3 linked regions of the Nocardioides panacis genome follow. The protein of the gene in region 3 interacts with the protein of the main gene of each other region in a pairwise test. Links are inferred from orthologs where the notes say so. Each region holds a gene or a part of one and is shown on either strand. Other genes may lie near its edges.

What was found.
Region 1: the proteins of rlmN (region 3) and ftsZ interact in binary tests that used the Escherichia coli proteins (3 or more experiments, as listed by UniProt). The link is inferred for Nocardioides panacis from one-to-one orthologs.
Region 2: the proteins of rlmN (region 3) and KRR39_RS17745 interact in binary tests that used the Escherichia coli proteins (3 or more experiments, as listed by UniProt). The link is inferred for Nocardioides panacis from one-to-one orthologs.

The regions. Positions count from the first base shown.
Region 1 is NZ_CP077062.1:2,424,617-2,429,613, reverse strand. Bases 28-2,971 are described here. They hold ftsZ (cell division protein FtsZ), read left to right. Parts: upstream 28-819; coding sequence 820-2,124; downstream 2,125-2,971. Other genes in these bases: KRR39_RS11760 (YggS family pyridoxal phosphate-dependent enzyme), read left to right, coding at 2,964-2,971; KRR39_RS11765 (purine nucleoside phosphorylase YfiH/LACC1 family protein), read left to right, coding at 2,146-2,967; KRR39_RS11775 (cell division protein FtsQ/DivIB), read left to right, coding at 28-541. In the rest of the region: more of KRR39_RS11775, read left to right, coding at 1-27; more of KRR39_RS11760, read left to right, coding at 2,972-3,668; KRR39_RS11755 (cell division protein SepF), read left to right, coding at 3,730-4,224; KRR39_RS11750 (YggT family protein), read left to right, coding at 4,284-4,574; KRR39_RS11745 (DivIVA domain-containing protein), read left to right, coding at 4,766-4,997. UniProt on the Escherichia coli protein: Essential cell division protein that forms a contractile ring structure (Z ring) at the future cell division site. The regulation of the ring assembly controls the timing and the location of cell division.
Region 2 is NZ_CP077062.1:3,639,130-3,644,402, reverse strand. What follows is about bases 1,459-4,678. They hold KRR39_RS17745 (winged helix-turn-helix domain-containing protein), read left to right. Parts: upstream 1,459-1,763; coding sequence 1,764-4,478; downstream 4,479-4,678. Other genes in these bases: KRR39_RS17740 (DUF8691 family protein), read left to right, coding at 4,543-4,678; KRR39_RS17750 (hypothetical protein), read right to left, coding at 1,459-1,614. In the rest of the region: citrulline utilization hydrolase CtlX, read left to right, coding at 1-648; more of KRR39_RS17750, read right to left, coding at 1,375-1,458; more of KRR39_RS17740, read left to right, coding at 4,679-4,809; KRR39_RS17735 (DUF4386 domain-containing protein), read left to right, coding at 4,835-5,273. UniProt on the Escherichia coli protein: Positively regulates the transcription of the maltose regulon whose gene products are responsible for uptake and catabolism of malto-oligosaccharides.
Region 3 is NZ_CP077062.1:903,190-908,057, forward strand. Bases 1,251-4,065 are described here. They hold rlmN (dual-specificity RNA methyltransferase RlmN), read left to right. Parts: upstream 1,251-2,001; coding sequence 2,002-3,129; downstream 3,130-4,065. Other genes in these bases: KRR39_RS04530 (phosphatidate cytidylyltransferase), read left to right, coding at 1,251-1,922; KRR39_RS04540 (SRPBCC family protein), read right to left, coding at 3,143-3,619; KRR39_RS04545 (LOG family protein), read right to left, coding at 3,651-4,065. Outside these bases: pyrH (UMP kinase), read left to right, coding at 1-387; frr (ribosome recycling factor), read left to right, coding at 458-1,012; more of KRR39_RS04530, read left to right, coding at 1,068-1,250; more of KRR39_RS04545, read right to left, coding at 4,066-4,748; KRR39_RS04550 (serine protein kinase RIO), read right to left, coding at 4,791-4,868.

The sequences.
Region 1 (4,997 bases), 1.5 Mb from region 3 along the record:
GCTCGACCCGCGCGAGGTCCGTCGCGCGGCCGCCGTACCCACCGGGGCGCCGCTGGCCACCGTGGACCTCGCCGCCATCGGCGCGCGCGTCGAGCGGCTGCCCGCGGTGAAGAGCGTCGACGTGTCCCGGTCCTGGCCGAGCTCGGTGCGCATCGACGTCACCGAGCGCGAGGCGGTGGCCGTCGTCGAGCGCGGCAACGTGCTGCGCGGCCTCGACGACCGCGGCGTGATGTTCCGCCGCTACCCCTCCCGGCCACGCAGCCTCCCGGTGATCCGGGTCGACGGCAAGGCGCGCGCCGACGCGCTCGCCGAGGCCGCCCGCGTCGCCGGGTCGCTACCCAGCTCGATCGACGGCAAGGTGGACTACGTCGAGGTGAAGACCGTGGACACCATCTCGCTGCGGCTGCGCAACGGCCGCACGGTCCGGTGGGGGAGCGCGGACGAGTCCGCCGCCAAGGCCCGGGTGCTGGCCGTGCTGCTGGAGCAGAAGGCCACGACGTACGACGTCAGCGTCCCCGGCCAGCCCACCCTCACCAAGTAGCCCGGCCTCCTCCGGCACCGGAGTGCCGCCGCGCCCGCGCGGTGCGAGAAAGTTCGAGAAACACGGGGCGCGCCGCGTGTCTGCGGCACGGCGTCCGGCCGATCGCCTAACTTCTTCTACTAGCACGAGGTTGACATAACTATAACCCTCTACTTTAGGGTGAGGGTTCCGGTTAGGCCAGGCTCGTGTCTTCCCCACCGACATACACCCCGTCTGCCCTGCACCACCTCCACCGAGGTCCGGCCCGCAGGGCAGCCAAGCAGCGAGAGGCACCTGCCGTGGCAGCACCGCAGAACTACCTGGCCGTCATCAAGGTCGTGGGTATTGGTGGAGGTGGAGTAAACGCCGTCAACCGGATGATCGAGGTCGGCCTCAAGGGCGTCGAGTTCATCGCCATCAACACCGATGCCCAAGCCCTGCTGATGAGCGACGCCGACGTCAAGCTCGACATCGGCCGCGAGCTCACCCGCGGACTCGGAGCGGGCGCGAACCCCGAGGTCGGTGGCAAGGCCGCCGACGACCACGCCGAGGAGATCGAGGAGGTGCTCAAGGGCGCCGACATGGTCTTCGTGACCGCGGGCGAGGGCGGTGGCACCGGCACCGGTGGCGCGCCGGTCGTCGCGCGCATCGCCCGGTCCCTGGGCGCCCTGACCATCGGCGTCGTGACCCGGCCGTTCTCGTTCGAGGGCCGGCGCCGCGCCAACCAGGCCGAGGAGGGGATCGCGCAGCTCCGCGAGGAGGTCGACACCCTCATCGTCATCCCGAACGACCGGCTGCTGTCGATCAGCGACCGCAACGTGTCGATCCTCGACGCCTTCAAGCAGGCCGACCAGGTGCTGCTGCAGGGCGTCTCGGGCATCACCGACCTGATCACCACCCCCGGCCTGATCAACCTCGACTTCGCCGACGTCAAGTCCGTGATGTCCAACGCCGGCTCGGCCCTGATGGGCATCGGCTCGGCGCGCGGCGAGGACCGCGCGGTCGCCGCTGCCGAGATGGCCGTGTCCAGCCCGCTGCTCGAGGCCTCCATCGACGGGGCGCACGGCGTGCTGCTCTCGATCGCCGGCGGCTCCGACCTCGGTCTGTTCGAGATCAACGAGGCCGCGGCCCTGGTGTCGCAGGCGGCGCACGCCGAGGCGAACATCATCTTCGGCGCGGTCATCGACGACGCGCTCGGCGACGAGGTCCGGGTCACCGTGATCGCGGCCGGCTTCGACGGCGGCATGCCGAAGAAGCGGGACAACGGCACGGTGCTCCGTCGCGAGCCGGCTGCCCAGCAGTCGCAGGCCGACACCCGCGCCGCCGCCCTGCCGGCGCCGTCGTCCGGCTCGCGCGAGCGCACCGCCTCGCCGGTCGGCTCCACGGCCCCGGCCGGTCGTCCCACGGCCGGTTCGCCGGCCGCGGCGCGCCAGCAGGACCACGAGCCGGCGAGCACCCGCGCCGGACAGTCGGGATACTCGCAGTACAACCAGTCGGGCCAGCAGTCCGCGGCCCCGGCGCAGCCGGCTCCCGCCGCGCCGCGCCAGCCGCGGCAGGTCCAGTTCGACGACGACGAGCTGGACGTGCCCGACTTCCTCAAGTAAGCACCACGGACAGGAGCTCGAGTGTTCGCCTTCCAGGACACGCTCGGCCCGGTCGAGATCGCGTTCACGGACCGCCACGGAGGAACCAGTGGCGGTCCGTTCGCGTCCCTGAACCTCGCCGAGCCCAACCCCGCGCACGACGCCGACGACGCCGATGACGCCGAAGCCGCCGACGCGGCGGCCGAGCGCGCGTCCGTACGTCGCAACGTCGACCTCGCGGTCCGGGCGTTCACCGGCGTGCAGCCGGGGGCGCCGACCCCGCCCGTCGTACGCATGCGGCAGGTGCACGGGGCCGACGTGCACGTCGTCGGCGCCGGCGACGAGCCGCCGACCGGGGACGGGCTGGTCACCGCCGAGCGGGGCACGGTGCTGATGGTCCGGGTCGCCGACTGCGTCCCGGTGCTGCTGGCCGACCCGGTGCGCGGGATCGTGGCGGCGGTGCACGCCGGCCGGCCGGGCCTGGCCGCCGGGGTGGTGCCGGCCGCCGTGGCCGCGATGGCGTCGCTGGGCGCCGGGCCGGTCACGGCCTGGGTCGGCCCGCACGTGTGCGGTGCCTGCTACGAGGTGCCGGACCGGCTGCGGGCCGAGGTCAGCGCGCTGGTGCCCGAGTCCTACGCGGAGACCTCGTGGGGCACCCCCGCGCTGGACATCGGCGCCGGGGTGCGGGCCCAGCTGCTCGCCGCCGGGTGCGAGGTCCTCGACGCGTCGCGCTGCACCCTCGAGGACGAGGACCTGTTCTCCTACCGCCGCCAGGGCCGGCGCTCCGGCCGGCTCGCCGGCCTGGTCCGGGTGCGGCCGTGGAAGCGCTGGCTCCCGGCACGCAGCTGCGGGGACGCCGGGTGAGCGGGCGACGCGACGAGCTCGCCGGGAACCTCGCGCAGGTCCGCGCCCGGATCGCCGACGCGGCCGGGCGGGCCGGCCGCTCGCCCGAGGAGGTGACGCTGACGGTGGTCACCAAGTTCTTCCCGGCCTCCGACGTCCGCCTGCTCGCCGACCTCGGGGTGCGCCACGTGGGGGAGAACCGGCACCAGGAGGCCGAGGCGAAGGCGGCCGAGTGCGCCGACCTGGGCCTGACCTGGCACTTCATCGGCGGCCTGCAGAGCAACAAGGCGGCGGCCGTCGCGGCCTACGCCGACGTGGTCGAGTCCGTCGACCGCGCCAAGCTGCTCCGCGGGCTGTCCTCGGGCGCCCACCAGCGTGACCACGTCGTGGACGTCCTGGTCCAGGTGAGCCTGGACACAGACCCCGGGGACGGCGGCCGCGCCGGAGTACCTCCCGTCGACGTCGAGCGGCTCGCCGAGCAGGTGGCCGCCACCGAGGGCCTCCGGCTCCGCGGAGTGATGGCGGTGGCGCCGCTGGGGGAGGATCCCCTGCCTGCGTTCGCGAAACTCGCCGAGATCGCGGCCTCGGTGCGCAGCATCGAGCCGTCCGCGACCTGGATCTCGGCCGGGATGAGCGGCGACCTCGAGGCTGCCGTCGAATCCGGCGCGACACACGTGCGGATAGGCAGCGCGGTGCTCGGTAGCCGGCCCGCCAGACGGTAGGGTCGAGATCGCAGCAGCGTGCCCCATCCGGGGGCCCGCAGATGTACCGGAGGCAGAAGTCATGGGCAGCGCGATGCGCAAGATGGGTGTCTACCTTGGCCTGCTCGAGGACACCGAGCGCTACGACGACGAGTACTACGACGAGTACGACGAGCGTCCCCAGCGTGGTGCCACCGAGGAGCCGGCCCGCCCGGCCCCCGTCGCGAACATCTCCGAGCGTCGCCGCCCGCAGGCCGCCCAGCCGCACGTCGCCCCGCAGGCGACCGTGGCCGAGCTGTCCCGGATCACCACGCTGCACCCGCGCACCTACAACGAGGCGCGCAGCATCGGGGAGAACTTCCGCGAGGGCGTCCCGGTGATCATGAACCTCTCCGAGATGGACGACATGGACGCCAAGCGTCTCGTCGACTTCGCCGCCGGGCTCGTGTTCGCCGTCCGGGGCACCATCGAGCGGGTCACCAACAAGGTGTTCCTGCTCTCGCCGCCGAACGTCTCGGTCGCCGCCGAGGACAAGCAGCGCATCGCGGACGCCGGCGGCTTCTTCAACCAGAGCTGACCCCGGCGGCGGGTGTCGCGCCCGGCCGAGTTGGCGGTTCCTGGCTAGACTTCGGCCTTGTGCAAACCGTCGGCGCGATCCTCCTGCTGGTCCTCAACGTCTTCCTGGGCCTGATGCTCATCCGCCTTGTCGTGGACTGGGTGCAGGTCTTCGCCCGCTCCTGGAGCCCCAAGGGCCCGGTGCTGTTCGTGCTGGAGATCGTCTACACGATCACCGACCCGCCGATCCTGTTCGTACGGCGCTTCGTGCCGCCGCTGCGGCTCGGCGCCGTGATGCTCGACACGAGCTTCCTGATCGTCCTGGTGGTCGTGTACCTGCTGCAGATCCTGGTCGGCAACCTCTTCTTCTAGGGACACCTCCGGACGAACGCCCGCTCGCGTGGTGGGGAACGTCCCGATCTGGGTATCCTTCCCCGGAGCCACGCAGGTCGCCCCCCTGGAAAGCCGGGACCCCGTTCCGGAGTACGGTGGGCACGCCGTGGCAGCAGGACGCACGACGCCACTGCACCACCAGACGACGACTACGAACAAAGGGTGAGGTCATGCCGCTGACGCCTGAGGACGTGAGCAACAAGCGCTTTACTCCTGTCCGGCTCCGTGAGGGCTACGACATGGGCGAGGTCGACCAGTTCCTCGACGAGGTCGAGGCCGAGCTGGCCCGACTGACTCGTGAGAACGAGGACCTGCGCAGCAAGCTCTCCGCCGCCCAGCAGGGTGGCGGCTCGGCTCCGGCCACCGCTCCCGTCCAGGAGAAGGCTCCCGAGCCCGTCAAGG
Region 2 (5,273 bases), 2.7 Mb from region 3 along the record:
GAGCCCGACGGCATCTTCCTCGAGGGCACCGGCGCGATGGTGCTCGACCACGTCTCGAGGGTCGCCTACGCGGCCCGGAGCCACCGGGCCGACACCCACGTCCTGGAGCGGTTCTGCACCGACTTCGGCTACGAGCCGATGGCCTTCGACGCGGTCGACTCCGAGGGTGTGCCGGTCTACCACACCAACGTGATCGCCTGCATCGGCACGGACGTCGCGATGATCGCCCTGGAGATGATCCCGGACGAGCAGCGTCGCGCCGAGGTCCGCGAGCGACTCTCGGTCACCGGGCGGACCGTCGTGGAGCTGACCGAGCAGCAGATCCGGGAGTTCGCCGGCAACGCGGTGGAGCTGTGCGGGCGGACGCCGGAGGGCCGGCGCCGCTACCTCATGGCCATGTCGGGGCGGGCACGCCGCAGCCTGCGACCGGACCAGGTCGCGGTGATCGAGGAGTCCTGCGAGATCGTGGCCGTCGACATCCCGACGATCGAGCTGGCCGGCGGGTCGGTGCGGTGCATGATCGCCGGTGTCCACCTCGACCGGCGCCCGGCCACCGAGCCCGAGCCCACGGCTGCCGTCGAGGCGATCGACGAGAACCCGCACACCGCCGACGGCCAGGACGTCGCGATGGCCGGCGCCGCGGACTGACCCGGGAGGCCGCAGCGGCCTACCGGACGCGTCGTACGGGCAGCACGGCGGCGGCGCCGAGCAGCGCGCAGCCCCCGGCCACGGCGTACAGCACGCCGTAGCTGCGGCCGCTCATCGCGAGGACCAGCGGCGCGATCGCCGGAGCCAGCGAGGAGGGCAGGGCCCCGGCGATGTTCATCACGCCGAGGTCCTTGGCGAGGCTGGCCTGGTCGGGCAGGACGTCCGCGACGAGGGCCAGGTCGACGGCCATGTAGAGACCGAAGCCGAGCCCGCCGACCGCCATCCCGACCAGGTAGCCGAGCAGGCTGCCGGCGCTCGCGATCACGAAGAGCGCCAGGCCGAACACGCACGCGGCGCCGCAGACGAAGACCTTGCGGCGCCCGGTCCGGTCGGAGAGCGTGCCCCCCGAGCAGGGACGCGGCCACGACGAGGACCGACATGGCGAGCGTGCCCAGGAAGATCTGCCGGGGTACGGCGGCCTCGGTGCTGTCGAGCCGGTCCAGCAGGTAGTAGGCCTGGTAGGTGGTCAGGAACGCGTAGGCCAGGACGAGCAGGAACCGGCTCGCGAACGCCCACGCGAAGTCGGGGTTCCTGCGCGGGTCGACGTAGAACGTGGCGGCCAGCTCTCGGCCCGACCAGGCCGGCCGGTCCGCGGGCACGAGCCGCCGACGAGGCCGGTGACCAGCCAGGGCCGGCGCATGCCCAGCCGGGACGAGGTGCGGTCGCTCATCCGGCCGAAGAACGGGTGGCGAACATCGCGAGCAGCGCGCCGGTCCCGGCGACCAGCGAGAGGCTGGTGGGTGCCCGGTCGATCCCCACGAGCGAGCTGACCTTCAACGACAGGGAGACCAGCAGGGGAGCCAGGAACAGCAGGATCGCGCCCATGTACGCCGCGGCGTACAGCGCGACGAACCCGCGGCCGACCCGCTCCTGGGTGGGGCTCCCGAGGACGGAACTGTCGGACATGACGGGGCTCCTCGGGGCTCCTCGGGGCGACTGGGCCCAGTGCAACACCCGCACCGGCCGCCCCGTCGACGGGTCTAGTCTGGGCCGGGCGGGCAGGAACGAGGAGACCCAGAACCCTTGACATGACGCACCCGCGCCGGGAGACGGTCGTGCCAGCGCCTCTGCTCGAGACGAAGCTCTACGTCCCGAGACCGCGGGACGGGGCCGTCCCGCGCCCCCGGCTCGGCGAGCGCCTCGACGCCGGGGCAGCGACCAGGCTGATGCTCGTCTCCGCGCCCGCCGGCTTCGGCAAGACGACGCTGCTCGCCGAGTGGCTGGCCGGACGGCCGTCCGCGGCCTGGGTGTCGCTGGACCGGGGCGACAACGACCTCGTGTCGTTCTGGACCTACGTGATCGCCGCGCTGCGGACGGTCGCGCCGGGGGTCGGCGCGCACGAGCTGGCGCTGCTGGCCTCGCCGCAGCCGCCGCCGATCCACCTGGTGCTCACGACGCTGCTCAACGACCTCGGGGCGACCGGGGACGACCTCGTGCTGGTGCTCGACGACTACCACCTCGTCGACTCCCGCGAGATCCAGGAGGCGATGGCCTTCCTGCTCGACCGGATGCCGTCGCGGCTGCACCTGGTCATCGCCAGCCGGGCCGACCCGCCGGTGCCGCTCGCCCGTCTGCGCGCCCGCGGCGAGCTGGTCGAGATCCGGGCCGCGGAGCTGCGCTTCCGGCCCGCGGAGGTGGCGATGTACCTCACCGAGGTGATGGGCCTGCGGCTGACGACGCAGGACGTCGCAGCCCTCGAGGAGCGCACCGAGGGGTGGATCGCCGCGCTCCAGCTGGCCGCGCTGTCGATGCAGGGCCGGGACGACGTCGCCGGGTTCATCGCCGGCTTCACCGGGGACGACCGCTACATCGTCGACTACCTGGCCGAGGAGGTGCTGCAGCGGCAGGCCGCGCCGGTCCGCGACTTCCTGCTGCACACCTCCCTGCTGGGCCGGCTCGACGGCTCGCTGTGCGACGCCGTCACCGGAGGCAGTGGCGGCCGGGCCACGCTGGAGGCCCTCGACCGGGGCAACCTGTTCGTGGTCCCGCTCGACGACCGCCGCCAGTGGTACCGCTACCACCACCTGTTCGCGGACGTGCTGAGGGCGCGGCTCGCCGACGAGGCGCCGGACCTGGTCGCGACGCTGCACCGCCGGGCAAGCGACTGGTTCGCCGAGCACGGCGACCCGGTCGCGGCGATCGAGCACGCGATGGCCGGCGGGCACCTGGAGCGGGCCGCCGACCTGGTGGAGCTGGCCATGCCGGCCACCCGCCGCAACCGGCAGGAGGCCGTGCTGCGCAGCTGGCTCGAGCGGCTGCCCGAGGAGGTGCTGGCGTTCCGGCCGGTGCTCAGCAACGGGTTCGCGGGGGCGCTGCTCGCCACCGGCGGCTTCTCGGAGGTGGAGCGGCACCTGGTGGACGCGGAGCGCTGGCTCGCCGGCCCGGAGGACGCCGACCGGGTGGTCGTCGTCGACGAGGAGGAGCTGCGCCGGCTGCCGGCCGGGGTGGCCGTGCACCGGGCCGGCCTGGCGCTGGTCCAGGGCGACCCGGCCGCCACGCTGGCCCACGCCCGGCGGGCCCTGGCGCTCCTGGAGGACGACCACCACATCGGCCGGGCCTCGGCGACCGCGCTGGTGGGGCTCGCCTCCTGGTGGACCGGCGACCTCGAGTCGGCCCGCGAGGCGTACACGAGGTCCCTGGGCAGCATGCAGGCTGCGGGGCACCTCGCCGACGTCCTCGGCCTGTCGATCGCGCTCGCCGACATCCTGATCACCCAGGGCCGCCTGCGCGAGGCGATGCTCACCTACGAACGGGCCCTGCGACTCGCTCCCGACCACCGGGCGCCGCTGCTGCGCGGCACCGCCGACATGTACGTCGGGATGAGCACCGTCCACCGCGAGCGCGACGACCTGGGCGAGGCCCGAAGGCTCGTGGACAGCAGCGAGGAGCTCGGCGAGCACCTGGGCCTGCCGCAGCACCCCTACCGCCTGCGGGTCGCGAAGAGCGCGCTGCGGGCGCTCGACGGGAACCCGGTCGAGGCCCTGGCCCTGCTCGACGAGGCGGAGCGCGTCTACGTCGGGGACTTCTCGCCCGACGTGCGACCGGTCCCGGCGGTGCGGGCCCGGACCTTGATCACTCAGGGGAGGGTGGACGAGGCCCTCGGCTGGGCCCGCGACCGAGGCCTGCCCGCGACCGGCGACGTGGCGTACCTGCACGAGTTCGAGCACGTGACGCTGGCCCGGGCGCTCCTGGCCCGGTTCGAGCGCGACCGCGACCAGCCGGCCCTCGACGAGGCGACCGGGCTCCTGGACCGGCTCCTCGCCGGCGCGGAGACGGGGCAGCGGACCGGCACCGTCATCGAGGTCCTCGTGCTCCAGGCGCTCGCGGCCCGCCTGCGCGGCGACCTCCCGGCCGCCCTGGTCCCGCTCGGGCGGGCGCTCGCGCTGGCCGAGCCGGAGGGGTACGTCCGCACCTTCGTGGACGAGGGCCCGGCCATGGCAGCGCTCCTGGCGGCCGCCGCGCGGCACGGCCTCGCCCCGGCGTACGTCGCCCGGCTCCGGTCCGCAGCCGGCACCCGCACGGATGCCGTGCCCGTCGCCCGGCCGGGCCTGGTCGACCCGCTCAGCCGGCGCGAGCTCGACGTGCTCAGGCTCCTCGGCACCGACCTGGGCGGCCCGGAGATCGCCCGCGAGCTCGTCGTGTCCCTGAACACCGTGCGCACGCACACCAAGAACATCTACGCGAAGCTCGGCGTGAACAACCGCCGGGCCGCGGTGCGCCGGGCCGAGGAGCTCGACCTGATGCCGCGCGCCGGTGACCGCGCCCGCTGAGTCAGCACCGGGTTCACCACATCTGGTGATCCCCACTCACCCCGTCCGGCCCTAGCTTCAGGCCATGAGCGAGACGCAGGGACGTCCGGACGAGGCAGGGCAGTACGAGATCCGCCTCCAGGGCCACCTCGACCCCCGGTGGTCCGCCTGGTTCGACGGGCTGACCCTCACCCGGGAGAACGACGGCACCACCACCCTCCGGGGCGAGGTCGTCGACCAGGCCGCGCTGCACGGGCTGCTGCAGAAGGTGCGCGACGTCGGGCTCCCGCTCGTCTCGGTGACGCACCTCCCGTCGCAGCTGCCCGGTGACGACGTCCCCGGCGCTCGCTGACCGCCCACCCACCAAGGAGAACGACATGACCACCACCGTCCGCGCCACCCGCACCCCGCCCGCGGAGCGAGCGTCCATGGACCCGGCGAGGAGGAGCGCGTTCTTCGGCGGTCTCTTCTACCTGATCACGTTCGCCAGCTCGATCCCGGCCGTGTTCCTCCTCCGCCCGGTGATCGACGACCCGCACTACATCATCGGCTCGGGTGCCGACACCCAGGTGGTGTGGGGCACCCTGCTCGACCTCGTCAACGCCCTGACCGCGGTCGGCAGCGCGGTCGCGCTGTACCCGGTGATGAAGCGGCAGAGCCAGTCCATGGCGCTGGGCTTCGTCAGCACCCGGATGTTCGAGGCCGCCGTCGTCGCCATCGGCGTCGTGAGCCTGCTGACGGTCGTCTCCCTGCGACAGCCCGGCGCCACCGGTGCGGAGGCGCACACGCTGGAGATCACCGGCCAGGCCCTGGTCG
Region 3 (4,868 bases):
TACATCCCGCGCCGGGCGATGCGGCACCTCGCCAAGGGCCGCGTGGTGATCTTCGGGGCCGGCGCCGGCATGCCGTACTTCTCCACCGACACGGTCGCCGCGCAGCGCGCGCTGGAGATCGGCGCCCAGGTCATCCTGATGGGCAAGCAGGGCGTCGACGGGGTCTACGACTCCGACCCGCACCGCAACCCGAACGCCGTGAAGTTCGACCACCTGACCTACGACGAGTTCCTGCAGCGCGGCCTGCAGGTCGCCGACGCCACCTCGGTCAGCCTCTCGCGCGACAACAACATGAACATGATCGTCTTCAACCTCTCCGAGGAGGGGAACATCGCCCGCGTGATCGCGGGTGAGAAGATCGGTACGACGGTCAGCCGCGACGCCTGAGCGAGGCCCACCCGTCCGCCGTACGCCGCCCCGGGACGCCCCGGGCACACGAGAACCAGGAGCAACCGTGATCAACCAGACCCTCAACGAGGCCGACAGCAAGATGAGCAAGGCCGTCGAGGTGACGCGGGAGGACTTCGCGGCGATCCGGACCGGCCGGGCGAACCCCTCGATGTTCCACAAGCTGACCGCGGACTACTACGGCTCGCCCACCCCGCTGCAGCAGCTCGCGTCGTTCTCGGCGCCCGAGCCGCGGGTCATCATCATCAGCCCGTTCGACCAGAGCGCGATGTCGGCCATCGAGAAGTCGATCCGCGACTCCGACCTCGGCGTGAACCCGACCGACGACGGCAAGACGATCCGGGTGACGCTGCCCGAGCTGACCGAGGAGCGCCGCAAGGACTACATCAAGATGGCCAAGGGCAAGGCGGAGGACGGCCGGGTCTCGGTCCGCAACATCCGCCGCAACGCCAAGCAGTCGCTGGAGAAGCTCGAGAAGGACGGCGAGGTCGGCAAGGACGACGTCACCGGTGCGGAGAAGCGGCTCGACTCGATCACCAAGAAGCACACCGACGAGATCGACGAGATGCTCAAGCACAAGGAAGCCGAGCTGCTCGAGGTCTGAGGACCTCCCAGCCGGTTCCGAGATGTCCTCTCCTGAACGCCCCCACCGCCCGGTCGTGCCCCCGCTGGCCACGCCGGCCACCGCGGCCCCCCCGGTGAAGGTCAGCCGGGCGGGTCGCAACCTGCCGGCCGCGATCGGCTCCGGCGTCGTGCTCGGGGTCGCGATCGTCGGCTCGCTGGTGCTCTGGAAGCCGGCGTTCATGCTGATCGTCGTGGCCGCGGTGATCATCGCCGTGTGGGAGCTCGGGCACGCCTTCGCCACCGGCGACATCCGGATCACCCGGGAGCCGGTGATGGCCGGCGGCGTGGTGATGGTGCTGGCGGCGTACTTCTTCGGCGCACCGGCGCTGGTCACGGCCACCGCGGTCACCGCACTGGTCAGCATGCTGTGGCGGCTGCGCGGCGGCGTGGCCGGCTACGTCATGGACGCCACCGCCTCGGTGTTCACGCTGGTCTACGTGCCGTTCCTCGGCGGGTTCGTCGCGCTGCTGCTGGCCGAGGACCGCGGCCAGCTCGCGATCGTCACGTTCATCCTGGTCACCATCGCCTCCGACATCGGGGGGTACGTCGTCGGGGTGATGATCGGCAAGCACCCGATGGCACCGGTCATCTCCCCGAAGAAGTCGTGGGAGGGGTTCGCCGGGTCGGCGTTCTCCTGCGTGGTCGTGGGCTGGCTGACCGTCGACTACCTGCTCGACGGCGACTGGTGGGTCGGGGTCCTGCTCGGCCTGACCGCCGTGGTGATGGCGACGCTGGGCGACCTGTGCGAGTCGGTGATGAAGCGGGACCTCGGCATCAAGGACATGTCCCAGATCATCCCGGGCCACGGCGGCCTGATGGACCGGCTCGACTCGCTGCTCGCCACGGCCGCGCCGACCTGGCTGCTGCTGCACTACCTCGTCTTCTCCTAGCGGGCCCCACCTGCGTGTGACCCGTCTCGCCCGCCGAGGATTCGGCCCGGGCGGGGCGGGGTGGGAGACTGGGACGATCATGCCCGACCAGCCGAAGAACCTGCCGCTCGTGTTCGACGAGCCGCGTGGCCGCAAGAAGCCGCCGCGCCACCTCGCCGACCTGTCCGCCGACGAGCGCAAGGCGCTCGTCACCGGGCTCGGGCTGCCCGGCTTCCGGGCCAAGCAGCTCTCCACGCACTACTTCTCCCGGCTGGTCGACGACCCCGCCGAGATGACCGACCTGCCGGCCGCCGACCGCGAGCAGGTCGTCGCCGCGCTGCTGCCCGAGCTGATGACGCCGCTGCGCACGCTCGAGGCCGACAAGGGCACCACCCGCAAGACGCTGTGGAAGCTGTTCGACGGCGCGCTCGTCGAGTCGGTGCTGATGCGCTACCCCGACCGCGCCACGATGTGCGTCTCCTCGCAGGCCGGCTGCGGGATGGCCTGCCCGTTCTGCGCCACCGGCCAGGGCGGCCTGCAGCGCAACATGTCCGCCGCCGAGATCGTCGAGCAGGTCGTCGCCGGCGCGCGGTCGATGGCCCGCGGCGAGGTGCCGGGCGGCCCCGGCCGGGTCTCCAACGTGGTGTTCATGGGCATGGGCGAGCCGATGGCGAACTACAAGGCGGTGATCGGTGCGATCCGGCGGCTCACCGACAAGACGCCCGACGGGCTCGGGCTGTCCGCCCGCGGCGTCACGCTGTCGACCGTCGGCCTGGTGCCGCGGATGTACCAGCTCGCCGACGAGGGCATCCCGGTGACGCTGGCGCTGTCCCTGCACGCGCCGGACGACGAGCTGCGCAACGAGCTGGTCCCGATCAACACCCGCTGGTCGGTGCACGAGGCCGTCGAGGCGGCCTGGAACTACGCGAGCCGCACCAAGCGCCGGGTGTCCATCGAGTACGCCATGATGTGCGACATCAACGACCAGGGCTGGCGCGCCGACCTGCTCGGCGACGTGCTCACGTCGTACGGCGACTGGGGCTGGGTGCACGTGAACCTGATCCCGCTCAACCCGACGCCGGGCTCCAAGTGGACCGCCTCGCGTCCCGAGGACGAGCGTGAGTTCGTCCGCCGGCTCGAGGCCAAGGGCGTGCCCACGACCGTCCGCGACACCCGCGGCAGCGAGATCGACGGCGCCTGCGGCCAGCTCGCCGCCGTCGACGTCTAGGTCCCGGCCGACCTCAGCGGGTCGCCGGCACCTGGAGGTGCGCGAGCAGGTTCGTCGCGAACCGCTCCCCGGTGCGCATCATCACGGCCTTCATCACCCGGGTGACCGCGGGCCGGGCTGCCCGGGCCAGCGGCAGGTCGACGTGCAGGGTCAGGCTGATCCGCAGCCGGGTGCCCCCGGTGACCTCGGTGAGCTCGTACCACCCGTCGGCGCCGGTGCGCTCGGTGCGCCCCGCGGGCGGGGCGTGGGTGTACTCGATGCGGTGCGGGGCGTCGAAGGTCATCTGCTCGGTGAAGCAGGGGCTCAGCGTCACGCCGAGGACCGAGACCCGGGACATCTCCCAGCGCCACCGGTCGCCGTCCGCCTCGATGCTGCGGAGCAGCGGGGTCAGCTTCGGCAGCAGGACGGGGTCGGTGAGCGCGGCCCAGATCGCCTCGCGGTCCGCCGGGACGACGGCCTCCGAGTCGGTGGTCGCCGAGAAGGTGGACATGACTCGCAGTCTTGCAGCCCGGGGCAAGGCCTCAGCCCGCCAGCAGGCCGGCGACCTCCTCGAGGTCGTCGACGAGGTGCAGCGCGCCGGCCATCTCCCGGCCGGCGGCGAGGCGCTCCAGCAGCGGCCAGACCGGGAGCTCCTCGGTCCAGTAGGCGCGTCCGACCAGCACCATCGGCGCCACCTCGCCGGGGAGGGCGTAGTAGTTCTCGCAGGCGTCCTGGAAGACCTCCTGCACGGTGCCGCCGCGTCCCGGCAGGAACACGATCCCGGCCGTGCAGAGGTGCAGCAGGACGTCCTCCCGGACCGCGTTCTTGACGTACTTCGCGACCCCGTCGGCGAACGCGTTGGGCGGCTCGTGCCCGTAGAACCAGGTCGGCACCCCCAGCGACGCGGTGCCGTCCGGGAACCGCGACCGTACGTCGATCGCCGACCGCGCCCAGTCGCCCACCGACGGCTCGAAGCCCGGCACCGCGGCGAGCAGCTCGAGCGCGTCGGGCAGCGCGGCGTCGTCGTGCCCCGACAGGTAGGCGCCGAGGTTCGCGGCCTCCATCGCGCCGGGGCCGCCGCCGGTCGCGACGGTCAGCCCGGCCCGGGCCAGCGCGCGGCCGAGCCGGGCCGCGTCGGCGTAGCCGTCGGTGCCGCGGGCCAGCGCGTGCCCGCCCATCACGCCGACCAGGCGCCGGCCGGAGACCCACTCGGCGAGCGCGTCGTCGATCGCGAGGTCGTGCAGCGCCTGGGCGAGCATCGCGTGCAGGTCGTGACCGGTCCGCCGGGTCCAGGCGTAGACCCGGGCGTCGAGGGTGTCGGCGTAGTCCCCGCTCGCGAGCCCGTCGTACAGCTCGTCGGGGGAGTAGAGGTGCGCCCGGTAGGGGTCCAGCGGCACGCCCGGCACCTCGGGGAACACCACCGCCCCGCCGGCGCGCAGCTGCTCCTCGAGTCCCGGGTCCAGCGTGCAGCCGAGCAGCAGCGCGCCCCGCGGGTCCAGCCCGCGCAGCACGTCCGCGTGCCCCCGCAGGTCGAGGTCCTGCAGCTGCCAGCCGGCCATCGACGTGGCGCCGGCGGCGACCAGCGCGTCGAGCTGGGCGAGCGTCTCCACCTCGACCGTGCGGCGGTGTCGCGGGCTCATGCGGAGGACCTCATGGGAGGACATCCTGCCGTGCCGCCGGACTCAGAGCGCGCAGGCCAGCAGCTCCGCGAACAGGTCGTGCTCGTCGACCTCGAGGCCGCGGGCGACGAACCACCGGCA